Ruficoccus amylovorans: one gene and its partner. The main gene of each other region encodes a partner of the protein of the gene in region 2 in a complex. Links are inferred from orthologs where the notes say so. Each region holds a gene or a part of one and is shown on either strand. Other genes may lie near its edges.

Region 1 (5,339 bases), on a different replicon or contig from region 2:
GCCAGGTCCGCCATCCGCTGCCCTGCGCCGTAGCCGCGCAGGCCGGGGAGAAACTTCATCACGAAGGGAATGGCCGGGCTGCCGGTTTTGACCAGAAAAACGACCAGCGCGATCACTGCCCAGAGCACACCCAGCGGCAGGAGCAGGGCTTTCAGGAAAACGACGGGCTCGAACTGGAACCCCGACTGTGAATCGACCAGCTTGAGCACGGCGCGGGCGAGGATGCCCAGGTGCAGTACGGCCAGCGGGTAAAGACAGGCCAGCAGGCACTTCATCTGTGTACCGGCGATGCGCTGGTGGCGCTCGGCGAGGTTGCTCAGGGTCTGTGGGAGCTGACCGGTCAGCGCGGCCGCCTTGAGAAAGAGCCGGTCGGCCCGTGGCAGCCATCCGTCGGTCTGCCCGAGAGCCTCGTCGAGGTTCTGGCCGCTGCGCAGGCGCGAGGCGAGAGCCGCGCGTTCTCGCCCGGAAGGGCCAGACGCGGTCTCCACGGCGTCGCTTATCAGCAGTCCGGCCTCCAGCATTTGTCGCAGTTGCAGGTACCACGCACTCAACTGTTTATGCGATAGGGTCATGGGGAGGGTGAAAATTGACAGCCGGTGGATGTGACTCCGGCCTTGACCCGGCGGCAAAGGCGGACAAGATGCGGAATCTTTTTCTCAACGATCCGCAATTCCCGTGAATATACAAGTCGCAGATATCAACGACACCCGCAAGCTCGTAACGGTTACCGTCACCCGTGACGAAATCGCCGAAAAAGAAGTCAGCCTCCTGGGCGACTTCGCCAAACAGGCGCGTCTGCCCGGGTTCCGTCCCGGGAAGGCTCCCAAGGACATGGTGAAAAAACGCTATGGCAAGGAGATCCAGAAGGAAGTTCGCCAGAAGCTCGTCAGCGAAGCCTACCAGAAGGCTATCGACGAGGCCGGTTTCACTGTGCTGAGCCTGGTCGAGCTGGCCGACCCCGAGTTTTCCGACGAGGCCGACACCGAGCTGAAGTTCACTTTCGACATCAAGCCCGAGTTCGAACTGCCCGAGTACAAGGGCCTCGAACTGAGCGTGCCCAAGTCCGACGTCACCGACCATGAGCTGGAGCACGCCCGCGAGCACCTGCTCAACCAGCGCGCCGAGTACAACGTCGTCGAGCAGCCCGCCAAGAAGGGCGACTACGTCAAGGTCTCCTACGAAGGCAAGATCGGCGACGAACTGGTGGCCGACCTCCTGCCCGAGCAGCCGATCTTCGGCACCCAGAAGAACACCTGGGAAGAAGCCGGTTCTGAGCAGGGCCCCGGCGTCAAGGCCGTGGTCGAAGGCGTTGTCGGCATGAAGGCCGGTGACGTGAAGGACGCCGACGAGACCTTCCCCGAGGATTACGAGCTGGAAGCCCTCAAGGGCAAGACCGTCACCTACCACATCGAGGTGCACGAAGTTCGCGAAAAGGTCCTCCCCGAGATCAACGAAGAGTTTCTGAAGACCTTCCAGGTCGAGACCGAAGAAGAATTTAACAACCGCATCCGCGACGACATCAAGTCGCAGAAGGAGCAGTCCGCCGAGCAGCAGAAGCGCGAGCAGGCCGCTGCCAAGCTGGCCGAGAAGGTGGACTTCCCGCTGCCCGAAAGCCTGATCGAGGGCGAAACCCAGAGCCTCCTGCGCGACTTCATGCAGCGCAGCATGGCCCAGGGAGCGACCCAGGAGCAGTTCGAGGAGCGCAAGGAAGAGCTCTTCAACGGTGCCAGCGATGCCGCCCGCGCCCGCGTCAAGGCCCAGCTCCTGCTGACCGAAGTGGCCAAGAAGGAAGAGCTCAAGGTCGAGAACGAAGACCTCAACCGCGCCATTTACATGGAAGCCATGTCCCAGCGCATGAAGCCCGAGGAACTCGTCAAGGAGCTCCAGAAGGATCGCCAGCGCGTCGTCGAGATGCAGCGGAACATCCTTATTAACAAGGCGCTTGATTTCCTGGTCAAGGAGGCTACCGTTACCGAAACGGAACCGGAAGAGGCTCACTCGCACTCGCATTCGCACTGAGCCGTTCCGGGCCAGCACCGAAGATAACCTGTGAGCTACATCATCCCTTTCATCACCGAGCGCGACGGACGTACTGAGCGCCGCGACGACATCTACAGCCGCCTGCTGCGGGACCGCATCGTCTTTATCGGCACGCCGATTTACGACGAGGTGGCCAACGCCGTGGTCGCGCAGCTTCTGTTCTTGCAGATGGATGACCCCAAAAAGGACATCCACATCTACATCAACTCGCCCGGCGGCAGCGTCACGGCGGGAATGGCCATCTACGACACGATGAACTTCCTGCACTGCGACGTGGTCACGTACTGCGTGGGCATGGCCGCCAGCATGGGCACCGTCCTGCTGGCCGCCGGCACCAAGGGCAAGCGCTACGCCCTGCCCAACAGCCGCGTGATGATTCACCAGCCCACGGGCGGAGCCACTGGTCAGACCTCTGACATCTCCATCGCCGCGAAGGAAATCCTGCGCTGGCGGCAGACGATCAACGGCGTGCTGTCCAAGCACACCGGCCAGACCGAGGATAAGATCAATCAGGACTCCGACCGTGACTTCTACATGACCGCGCAGGAAGCCTGCGACTACGGGATTGTGGACAAGGTGATCGAAAGCAAGCCCGCCCAGTAAGCGTCCGGACTGCGTTATTGCAGTTGCACAGCCAGGGGCTTTCCCTAAAACATCGGAATAACGCCTGATTCCGCAGGCTCTTTTTATCCATGGCCAAATCGACCAAGATGACCTTCTGCTCCTTCTGCGGCAAATCGCAGAACGAAGTGCGCAAGATGATTGCGGGCCCGGCCGGAGTGTACATTTGCGACTCCTGCGTGACAGTCTGCAAGACCATCATCGACCGCGAACTGAAGGAGGGCGGCGGCACGCAGGCTCCGGCCAGCGAACAGCAGTTCAACCTGGTCCGGCCCGCCGAGATCAAGGCCCATCTGGACGATTACATCATCGGCCAGGAGCACGCCAAAAAGGTGCTCTCGGTCGCGGTATATAACCACTATAAGCGCCTTCAGTCTCTCTCCGGTAACGTCGGTATCGAGATCCCGGAGGAGTTTGACGACGTGGAGATCGAGAAGAGCAACATCCTGCTCATCGGCCCGACCGGCAGCGGCAAGACTCTGCTTGCCCGCACCCTGGCCAAGCTTCTCGACGTGCCCTTTGCCATCGCCGATGCCACCACGCTGACCGAGGCCGGTTACGTGGGCGAGGACGTGGAAAACATCGTCCTGCGTCTGCTCCAGTCGGCCAACTTCGACGTGCGCAAGGCCGAATGCGGCATCATTTACGTGGATGAGATCGACAAGATTGGCCGCAAGACCGATAACGTCTCCATCACCCGCGACGTGTCCGGTGAGGGGGTGCAGCAGGCGCTGCTCAAGATCCTCGAAGGGACCGTGTGTAACGTTCCTCCGCAGGGCGGGCGCAAGCACCCAAATCAGGAATACATCCAGCTCAACACCTCGAACGTCCTCTTCATCTGCGGCGGGGCCTTCGTCGGGCTGGAAAAGCTCATTTCCGACCGCGCGGGCAAGAAAGTCCTCGGCTTCGATCCTGCGGCTGAAAGCGGCCGCACGCAGATGACCGAGCGCGATGAGCTGATGCACCAGGTGCAGCCCGAGGACCTGGTCCGTTTCGGGATGATTCCGGAGTTCATTGGCCGCCTGCCGATGATTTCCGTCCTTGACGAGCTGACCCAGGCCGACCTGGAGCACATCCTGCAAAACACACGCAACTCGCTCGTGAAGCAGTTCTCCAAGCTCTTTTCGATGGAAAACGTCCGCCTGCGCTTCACCAAGGACGCGGTCGGAGCCATCGCCAAGAAGGCGCTCGAACTCAAGACCGGTGCCCGAGCCCTGCGTGCGATCATGGAGCAGATCATGCTCGATATCATGTACGACATCCCGCAGGACGATACGATCGAGGAGGTCATCATCTCCGCCCCGGTCGTGCGCGGCACGCGCAAGCCCCAGATCAAGCGACGCGGCGAGGAATCCCCGGAAGCTGACGAACCGGCGGCGTAGTCGCTGTTCGGAGGCGGGGTGGAAATGATGCGCACGCGGCATCGCTCTGATAGGGCCGAACACGCGCTAAAGGCATAGGGCTTAAGCCTGGCTTTTTCTGCGTAAAACCTTCACTAATGATTTGCGCAGATCGTCTCTTTCGCTTTATCTGCGCCGAATGTATGTGCGTGCTGCGGTTTGGTGTCTGCTCCTGTGGCTGTCGGCAGTGCTGCCGGCGGCAGGGTTGGTCAACTGCGGCAACCCGGGCGGCAACCGCAACTGCCCCACGGGCGAGAATGGCGAACCGGCTGACCCCGGTTTCGCGTATGTGGGCTTTGTTGGAGGAGCGACGGGGGTTTACCTCGGCAATGGTTGGGTGCTAACAGCCCGGCATCTGCCCGCGCGCGATGTTCGCATCGAGGATACGGTTTACCCCTGGGACGGTGCCAGCGACTATAAATTTCCCAACGCCGAGCTGCGCCTGTTTCGGCTCTCCGAGTGGCCGGATATGCCCGCCTTGCCGATTACCAGCAGCACGCCCAAGCGCGGGCAACTGGTCGTCATGGTCGGGGTGGGGCGTGATTGCGCGGACCAAGTGACCTACTGGCAGGTGAACCGCGCGACTGAGCCGTGGACCTGGACCGAGGTCCCGAGCCGTGAGCAGGCTGACGCCGCCGGTATCCTTTCGCACCCTGCCAGTGCGAAAAGCTGGGGCACAAACCGCATTTCCGGGCTCACCGAGCACCCGAAGCTGGGAGCGCTGATTGTGACCGATTTCACGGAAGACCCGTCCATACGTACTCCCTACGAGGCGCAGGCCGTTTCGCACGATTCGGGAGGAGCGGTTTTTGTCGAAGACGAGGACGGCTGGAAGCTGGCCGGTATCATCGCGACCGTGACCAAGCTTTATCCCGGCCAGCCCGGCGTCGAGAAATCCGGCAAGGGTACGCTCCAGATCGGCTCCGGTGTCTTCGGCAACCTCACGCTCGCCGTCAACCTCGCCCCGTACCGCCACAAGATTCTCGAAATCACCGGCCTGGAAGCCGAGTAGGAGCGTTGTTTCAAGCTGGGATAAGAGATTGCCCGCGAAGAGACGCGAAGGAAGCGCGAAGATGAGGGAAGGGGAGAGGAGAACGCGAATCGCCGGTTTTTATGGAGCGCCAGAGTCGTTGGTTCTCCCTTCAGGGGGAAGCGGACGTTTTTTTTATATGAACCGCAAAGACACAGAGGCGCAAAGGGTGGGGCTCGACTCTATTTTCTCCTCCTTTGCGCCTCTGTGTCTTTGCGGTTAATAATTCTTATTCTTTATTGGGCGAA
Region 2 (7,781 bases):
ATGCCGGTGTAGCTCCCGTTTTTCTCGATGCGGCCCGCCAGCTTGGGCGGTTGATTGCGCAGGGCGGTCATACGTTGGTTTACGGAGGCGGACGCACCGGGCTGATGGGCGCGGCAGCCGACGCCGCCCTGGAGGCTAGTGGGCACGTGATTGGGGTGATCCCGCATATGTTGGCTGAGAAGGAGATCGCCCATCACGGACTGACGGAGCTGCACCTGGTGGACACCATGCACGAGCGCAAGATGACGATGGCCACACTGTCCGACGGCTTTGCCGTGCTTCCGGGCGGCATAGGCACGCTGGAGGAATTTTCGGAGGTCTTCACGTGGGCGCAGCTCGGTATCCAGCTCAAGCCCTGCGCTGTGCTCGATGTGGACGGCTATTATACTCCGTTGCTCAGATTCTTCGAGGCGATGGTGGAGGGGGGCTTTTTACTGCGCGAGCAGCTGGAGCAGCTCATTGTCGAAAGCCGTCCGGAGCCTTTACTGGAGCGGCTTCTGAGCACAAAGCCCGAAGTTTTCATGAAATGGGTGGACACCGACGCGGAAATGTGTTGACTGACCCTGACTTTTATTGGGGTGGAGTCGTCAATTCCTCCCTACAATACCATGCTGACGCGGAGCAGGCGCTCTGGCGATGGGTGTTTTCGTCTCTTTGAAAAAAAATCGAAAACACTGAAAAAATCGCTTGCATCACCGGGGTGATAGCCTACTCTCGTCGCCTTTCCCGAAATCCGCAGGATCAGGGCTCAACCTCTGTTTCCGGCGGGTTTTATGTTTTCTAAGCCCACCGATTTTTCATGCCAACTATCAACCAACTCGTCCGGAAACCCCGGGTGCTGCAGAAGGCCAAGACCAAGTCTCCGGCCCTGGTCAGCAACCCGTTTCGTCGCGGTGTGTGCGTGCAGGTCATGACCCGTACGCCCAAGAAGCCGAACTCCGCTATCCGTAAGGTGGCCAAGGTTCGCCTGACCAGCGGTTATGAAGTGATCGCTTACATCCCGGATGAAGGGCACAACCTCCAGGAGCACAGCGTTGTGCTCGTTCGTGGTGGTCGTGTGAAGGACCTTCCCGGCGTCCGCTACCACATTGTCCGCGGCACCCTCGACACCCAGGGCGTTGAAAAGCGCCGTCGCAGCCGTTCCAAGTACGGGGTCAAGCGCCCGAAGGAAAAAAAGTAATTTAATAAAATATCATGTCACGCCGCCGCAGAGCCGTTAAACGGGAACCCATTCCCGATCCCCGCTACGACAGCCCCCTGGTTGCCAGCCTGATTAATCTGGTTATGGCCAAGGGCAAGAAGGCCACCGCACAGCGCATCGTTTATGGTGCGTTTGAGCGCGTGAGCGAAAAGCTTGAAAAAGGCGACCCGGTCGACCTGCTTCTTGGCGCGCTGGAAAATGCCCGCCCCAAGCTCGAAGTCAAGAGCCGCCGCGTGGGTGGTGCGACTTACCAGGTCCCGGTTGAAATCACCTATGAACGCCAGCAGAGCCTTGCCTTCCGCTGGATGGTGACTTCCGCCAAGTCCCGCAAGGGCACTCCGATGCGCGAAGCCCTCGCGCAGGAGATCATCGACGCCTACAACAACACCGGCGGCGTTGTGAAGAAGAAGGAAGAAACCCACCGCATGGCCCAGGCTAACCGCGCCTTCGCCCACCTGCGCTGGTAATCGCGTTTTTCAATTTTTTGTAACCACCGACCAATTTCTGGCCATGCCTGCAACCGCAGACCTTTCACCCGTCAATTCCCCCAATCGGAAGTATCCGTTGGAGTACACTCGCAATATCGGTATTGCGGCTCACATTGACGCGGGTAAAACCACCACCACCGAACGCGTCCTCTTCTACAGCGGCGTTGTGCACAAGATTGGCGAAGTCCATGAAGGCACGGCTGTGACCGACTGGATGGAGCAGGAGCGCGAGCGCGGTATCACTATTACCTCCGCCGCCATTTCCTGCCAGTGGCAGACGAAGTTCGGCCCTTACGAAGGTATTGAGCACCGCATCAACATCATCGACACCCCCGGACACGTGGACTTCACGGCCGAGGTGGAGCGCTCGCTGCGCGTGCTCGACGGTGCCATCGGGGTGTTCTGCGCCGTCGCCGGCGTCCAGCCCCAGTCCGAAACGGTCTGGCGCCAGATGGACAAGTACCACGTCCCCCGCCTGGCCTTCATCAACAAGATGGACCGTACAGGCGCGGACTTCTATTCTGCCGTTGATAGCATCCGCGAAAAGCTTGGCGGTAATGCCCATCCGATTTATCTGCCCATCGGTGCCGAAGCTGAACTGAAGGGCCTCATCGACCTGGTCGGCATGCGTGCCGCCATCTACGACGAGTCGGACGCCTCCGGTGTTGCTTTCAACTGGGAAGAAATCCCGGCTGACATGCAGGAAAAGGCCGAAGAGTACCGCGAATCCCTGATCGAAGCCCTCGCTGACTTCGACGACGAGCTGGCCGAGCGCTACCTCGAAGGTGCCGAACTTTCCCAGGACGAAATCCGTCGCGCCATCCGTAAGGCGACCCTGTCCCTTAAGTTCCTCGGCGTGATCCCCGGTTCCGCCTTTAAGAACAAGGGTGTCCAGATGATGATGGACGCCGTGGTCGATTACCTGCCTTGCCCGCTGGACCTTCCCCCGATGAAGGCCTACGACGACGACGAGAAGGAAATTGACATCCATCCGGACGATAGCGCCAAGGTTGCCGGTCTCGCTTTCAAGCTCTGGAGCGACCCCTACGTTGGTAAGCTCGTCTTCTATCGCCTTTACTCCGGTACGCTGAACAAGGGCACCGCCCTGTACAACCCGCGTACCCGCAAGACCGAACGTGTCAGCCGTCTGATGGTTCTGAAGGCCGACACCCGCGAAGACATCGAAACCGCCTACTCGGGTGATATTTGCGCCCTGATCGGCGTCAAGGACGTTGCCACTGGTGACACCCTTTGCGACCGGGACCTGGATATCCAGCTTGAGCCGCCGTCCTTCCCGGAACCGGTTATCAGCATGTCGGTCGAGCCGAATTCGAAGGCCGACCAGGAAAAGCTTTCCATGGCCCTGCAGCGCCTGAAGGAAGAAGACCCGACCTTCAACGTCTTCACCGACGAGGAAACCGGCCAGACAATCATCGCCGGGATGGGCGAGCTTCACCTCGAAATCATCCGCGACCGTCTCTTCCGCGAGTTCAAGGTCGAAGCCAACGCCGGCAAGCCGCAGATCGCCTACCGCGAATCCATCACGCAGGCCGCCGACGGCGAAGGCAAGTTCGTCCGCCAGTCCGGTGGTCGTGGTCAGTACGGCCACGCGGTCATCAAGATCGAGCCGAACGAAAAGGGCAAGGGCGTCGAAATCGTCAACGAAATCGTTGGTGGCTCGATCCCGAAGGAATACATCAAGCCGCTTTCCGACGGTATCATGGAGGCTTCCTCCAACGGTACCATCGCCGGTTACCCGGTGATTGACTGGAAGGTCCGCATTGTTGATGGCTCCTTCCACGAAGTGGACTCCTCGGAAATGGCCTTTAAGATGGCCGGTATTTTCGCTTTCAAGGATGCTATGGGCAAGGCCGCTCCGCAGTTGCTCGAACCGATCATGTCGGTCGAAGTGACCACGCCGGACGAGTACCAGGGCGACATCGTTGGCGACATCAACCGTCGTCGCGGGCAGATCCAGTCCATGGAAGCCGGTCGTGGCGGCGTTGCCATCATCACCGCCAACATTCCGCTCGAAACCATGTTCGGTTACGCCACCGACGTGCGCTCGCTCTCCAAGGGACGCGCCAACTACGCCATGACCCCGTCGCACTTCGACCAGGTTCCCTCCAGCGTGTTGAACTCGATTGTCGAGTCCTCACCGCACAAAAACAAGGCCCGTAGCTAAGCCCAGAACACTTACCGCAATGACCGGACAACGCATACGCATTAAACTCAAGGGATTCGACTTTCGCGTCATCGACCAGTCGGCCAGCGACATCGTGGAAACCGCCAAGCGCTCCGGCGCACGTGTGAGCGGCCCCGTTCCGCTGCCGACCCGCATCGAGAAGCTCTCCGTCAACCGCTCCCCGCATGTGGACAAGAAGTCCATGGAGCAGTTCGAGCTTCGCACGCACAAGCGCCTGATCGACATCATGGAACCGACCGCCCAGACGGTGGACGAGCTCAAGAAGCTCAACCTCCCGGCAGGTGTGGACATCACCATCAACGTTTAATAAAACACACTCTTTACTTCTTTCGAGAAGCAGACCATTTACATCACATTTAACCCCTCACGCAGGTCTAGGAAACGGAAGCCAGATATGGTTTCCACCTGCCAATGAGCTATGAGCCTGACACTGATTGGTAAAAAAATCGGGATGACCCAAGTTTATGACGGTGAAAACCGTCTCGTCCCGGTCACTGTAGTACAAGCCGGCCCTTGCCCGGTCCTTCAAATCAAGACTGCCGACGGCAAGGATGGTTACGATGCCATCCAGATCGGTTTCGGTGTGGACCAGAAGGCCCACCGCGTCTCCAAGCCCATCAAGGGCCACCTGAAAAAGGCAGGAGTCGAGGCAGTCACCGACATTTGCGAATTCATCCCCGACGGGGAAGAGGTCAGCCTCGGCGACGCCCTCACCGTTACTCGTTTCGAGGAAGGCCAGAAGGTTGATGTCATCGGCACGACCAAGGGTCATGGTTTCCAGGGCGTCATGAAGCGCCACGGCTTTGCCGGTTCGCCCGCTTCTCACGGCTCCATGATGCACCGCCGCGGTGGTTCCTACGGGATGTGCCAGTGGCCCGGTGAGGTCATCAAGGGCAAGAAAATGCCCGGTCACATGGGCAATGCCCGTCGTACCACCCAGAATCTCGATATCGTCCGTATCATCGAGGACCAGAACCTGATCCTGATCCGCGGCAGCGTGCACGGCCCCAAGGGCGGCACGGTGTTCATCCGCAAGGCGATCAAAACCAAGAAGCAGAAGTAAGGGAAGGGGACGCCAGCTATGAAATTCAAGGTATATTCCGCAGACGCTTCCTCCAGCACGGAGAAGGATTTTGACAACTTCCCGGCGTTCGAAGGCAACAAGGGCCTCCAGGCGCTCAAGGACGTGATCGTGGCCTACCAGGCCAACAACCGTCAGGGCACCGCCAAGGCGAAGACCCGCTCCGATGTTAACCGCACCGGCAAGAAGGTCTACCGCCAGAAGGGCACCGGTAACGCCCGTCACGGCGACCGCGGCGCTCCGATCTTCGTCGGTGGTGGCGTCGCCCACGGCCCGAAGGTCCGCGACTGGTCGAAGCACATCAACAAGCGTGTCAAGACCCTCGCGTTCAAGCGCGCTCTGTTCAACAAGGCTTCCGAAGGCGGCCTCGACCTGATCGAAAAGTTCGAAGTCGAGCAGCCCAAGACCAAGCTCTTCAACAGCCTCATCGGCAAGATCCAGCCCAAGGGCAAGGTGCTCATCGTTGACAGCGAGTTCAACGACAACGCCGCTCTGGCTGCGCGTAATATCGACCGCGTCTACATTGTGGACGCTGACTCGATCAACGCCTGGGACCTGATGCGCTTCGACAAGATCGTCGCCAGCGAAGAAGGCTTTAACCGCATCCTCGAACGCGCCAACCAACGCTAAGGAACTCAAGCCATGATTTCACCCGATAAAGTCATCAAGGAAAAGCGCGTGACCGAGAAGTCCGCCCAGCTCGAAGCGAACCTGAATCAGCACGTCTTCGAGGTGTATCCGCAATCCAAACGCACCGATGTGGCCGAGGCCGTAGAGAAGCTCTACAACGTCAAGGTCGCCCGCGTGAACATCTTCACTGTCAAGGGCAAGAACAAGCGCAGCCGCACCGTTCGCGGCCAGTACGGCAAGACCCCCGACATGAAGAAAGCCATCGTCACCCTTCAGCAGGGTGAATCCATCGAGACCGTCTAACCTTTTCAGCCGCGAAAGCCATGGCCATTGTAAAGACCAAACCCATTACACCCTCACAGCGCTTTCATAGCAAAAGCCGCCAGGAACTCGCCAAGAACAATCCGGAAAAGAGCCTCACCGTCTCGCGTCACCGCAAGAAGGGCCGTAACAACTACGGCCGCATCACTTCTCGCCGTCGCGGAGGTGGCCACAAGCGCCTTTACCGTATCATCGACTTCCGTCGTGACAAGCTGGACATCCCGGCTGAGATTGTCTCCATCGAGTACGACCCGAACCGCAGCGCGAACATTGCCCTGCTCAAGTTTGAGGACGGCGAAAAGCGCTACATCCTTTGCCCACGCGGGCTGAAGGTAGGCGACAAGCTGCTGAGCACCAACAGCCCGGTCGAGGAATTCACGCCCGGCCTGTGCGTGCCGCTCAAGATGATCCCGCCGGCCACCACGATCCACGCGATCGAGATGCAGCCCGGTCGCGGAGCCCAGATCGCTCGTTCCGCCGGTCAGTCCGCCTCGCTCATTTCGATCGAAGGCAAGCGTGCCACGATCAAGCTGCCCTCCGGAGAAATCCGCATGGTCCACTCTGATTGCCGCGCCACTGTCGGTCGCGTCGGTAACGAGGAGCACGAAAGTGTCAGCATCGGTAAGGCCGGTCGTAACCGCTGGAAGGGCAAGCGCCCCCGCGTCCGTGGTGTCGCTATGAACCCTGTCGATCACCCGATGGGTGGTGGTGAAGCCAAGACCTCCGGTGGTGGCCATCCTGTTTCGCCTTGGGGCCAGCTCTCGAAGGGCTTCCCGACCCGCACCAAGTCCAAGCCCTCGAACTCCATGATCCTTGTCCGTCGCAACGGCAAGAAGTTCAAGCGCAAGTAACCCGACAACGATTTTTACGATATGGCACGTTCAATCAAGAAAGGCTTCTTCGTCGATCCGAAGCTGATGGATAAAGTGGAAAAGGCCCAGGCCGAAGGCACACACAAGCCTTTCCAGACCTGGTCACGCCGCTCCACCATCACCCCGGACTTTGTCGGCCTCAACATCAACGTTCACAATGGCAAAGGCTTCATCCCCGTCCACGTGACCGAAAACATGGTTGGCCACAAGCTCGGCGAGTTCGCTCCGACCCGCAGCTTCAAGGGACACCAGCCGCACACCAAGAAGTAGTCATCCACACATGTTCAAGCGCGCACAACTCATCGCTCTTTTCTCCCTGCTGATGGCCGGGAGTGCGGTGAGCCGCGCGCAGGACGCCGCCGTGGAGCAGGGGAGTGCTGACGCACCGGCCAAGGCCGTTGCCGAACGCCCCTTGTTTGTCGAAAATTCGATTTACCCGACGGGCCGCACGACGGTCTTCGGGGTGGCGCAGACCAGCGTCACCGATGTGGTCATCCTCAACAACGGTCTGGATCAGGGGTTTCGCCTCGGCATGGTTTGCCAGGTGAGCCGCTCGGGACAGAACGTGGCCGACCTGATCCTGGTCGATGTGCGCGGTAACCGCGCCGCCGGCCTCATCCTCAACCTCGAATCCGGCGAAGCCATCCGCTCCGGCGACGGCGTCAGCATCAAGACGATTAATATTTAAATTGCAACCAGCATGGAAGTTCAGGCTCTAACCAAGTACACCCGCATGTCCCCGAAGAAGGTCCGCGAAGTGGCCCGTCAGGTACAGGGACGCCCCGCGGCCGAAGCGCTCGATCTGCTTCGCTTCATCCCGCGTAAATCCGCCCGGCTCATCGCCAAGACGCTGACCAGCGCCATCGCTAACGCGGAAAACAACAACAACCTTTCCTCCGACGACCTGATCGTGAAGCGCTGCCTGGTGGAAGAAGGCCCGGCCTTCAAGCGTTTCCGTCCGGTGGGTCGCGGTTCCGCACAC

What was found. The genes of interacting proteins can lie anywhere in the genome.
Region 1: the proteins of rpsG (region 2) and tig are in contact, whole or in part, in a crystal structure (PDB 3GTY), measured with the Thermotoga maritima proteins. The link is inferred for Ruficoccus amylovorans from one-to-one orthologs. Residues at the interface, in WP_004081843.1 of Thermotoga maritima: Lys34, Lys52, Lys55, Glu59, Arg62, Gln63, Glu66, Asn67, Lys69, Val71, Arg95, Ala109, Lys110, Lys111, Gly112, Arg113, Pro114, Glu117, Glu121, Ile124, Ala125, Tyr127, Asn128, Asn129, Thr130, Gly131, Lys135, Asp139, Arg142, Met143; in WP_004081061.1 of Thermotoga maritima: Glu122, Val124, Val129, Leu130, Tyr133, Glu188, Gly259, Ile262, Tyr263, Glu266, Ser270, Glu273, Gln274, Glu277, Arg308, Gln311, Ile312, Ser315, Tyr316, Glu325, Arg329, Arg336, Leu363, Phe366, Trp367, Arg373, Leu377, Arg381, Leu384, Glu387.

What each region holds. Positions count from the first base shown.
Region 1 is NZ_JACHVB010000052.1:162,294-167,632, reverse strand. What follows is about bases 1-2,847. They hold tig (trigger factor), read left to right. Parts: upstream 1-675; coding sequence 676-2,019; downstream 2,020-2,847. Other genes in these bases: clpX (ATP-dependent Clp protease ATP-binding subunit ClpX), read left to right, coding at 2,733-2,847; H5P28_RS16265 (ATP-dependent Clp protease proteolytic subunit), read left to right, coding at 2,050-2,643; H5P28_RS16275 (type II secretion system F family protein), read right to left, coding at 1-572. Also shown: more of clpX, read left to right, coding at 2,848-4,043; H5P28_RS16255 (hypothetical protein), read left to right, coding at 4,207-5,073; H5P28_RS16250 (metal-dependent hydrolase), read right to left, coding at 5,328-5,339. UniProt on the Bacillus subtilis protein: Involved in protein export. Acts as a chaperone by maintaining the newly synthesized protein in an open conformation. Functions as a peptidyl-prolyl cis-trans isomerase.
Region 2 is NZ_JACHVB010000013.1:60,639-68,419, reverse strand. What follows is about bases 135-2,931. They hold rpsG (30S ribosomal protein S7), read left to right. Parts: upstream 135-1,194; coding sequence 1,195-1,668; downstream 1,669-2,931. Other genes in these bases: fusA (elongation factor G), read left to right, coding at 1,712-2,931; rpsL (30S ribosomal protein S12), read left to right, coding at 800-1,180; H5P28_RS03545 (LOG family protein), read left to right, coding at 135-557. In the rest of the region: more of H5P28_RS03545, read left to right, coding at 1-134; more of fusA, read left to right, coding at 2,932-3,874; rpsJ (30S ribosomal protein S10), read left to right, coding at 3,894-4,202; rplC (50S ribosomal protein L3), read left to right, coding at 4,314-4,958; rplD (50S ribosomal protein L4), read left to right, coding at 4,977-5,606; rplW (50S ribosomal protein L23), read left to right, coding at 5,619-5,909; rplB (50S ribosomal protein L2), read left to right, coding at 5,930-6,778; rpsS (30S ribosomal protein S19), read left to right, coding at 6,800-7,069; H5P28_RS03495 (hypothetical protein), read left to right, coding at 7,080-7,487; rplV (50S ribosomal protein L22), read left to right, coding at 7,500-7,781.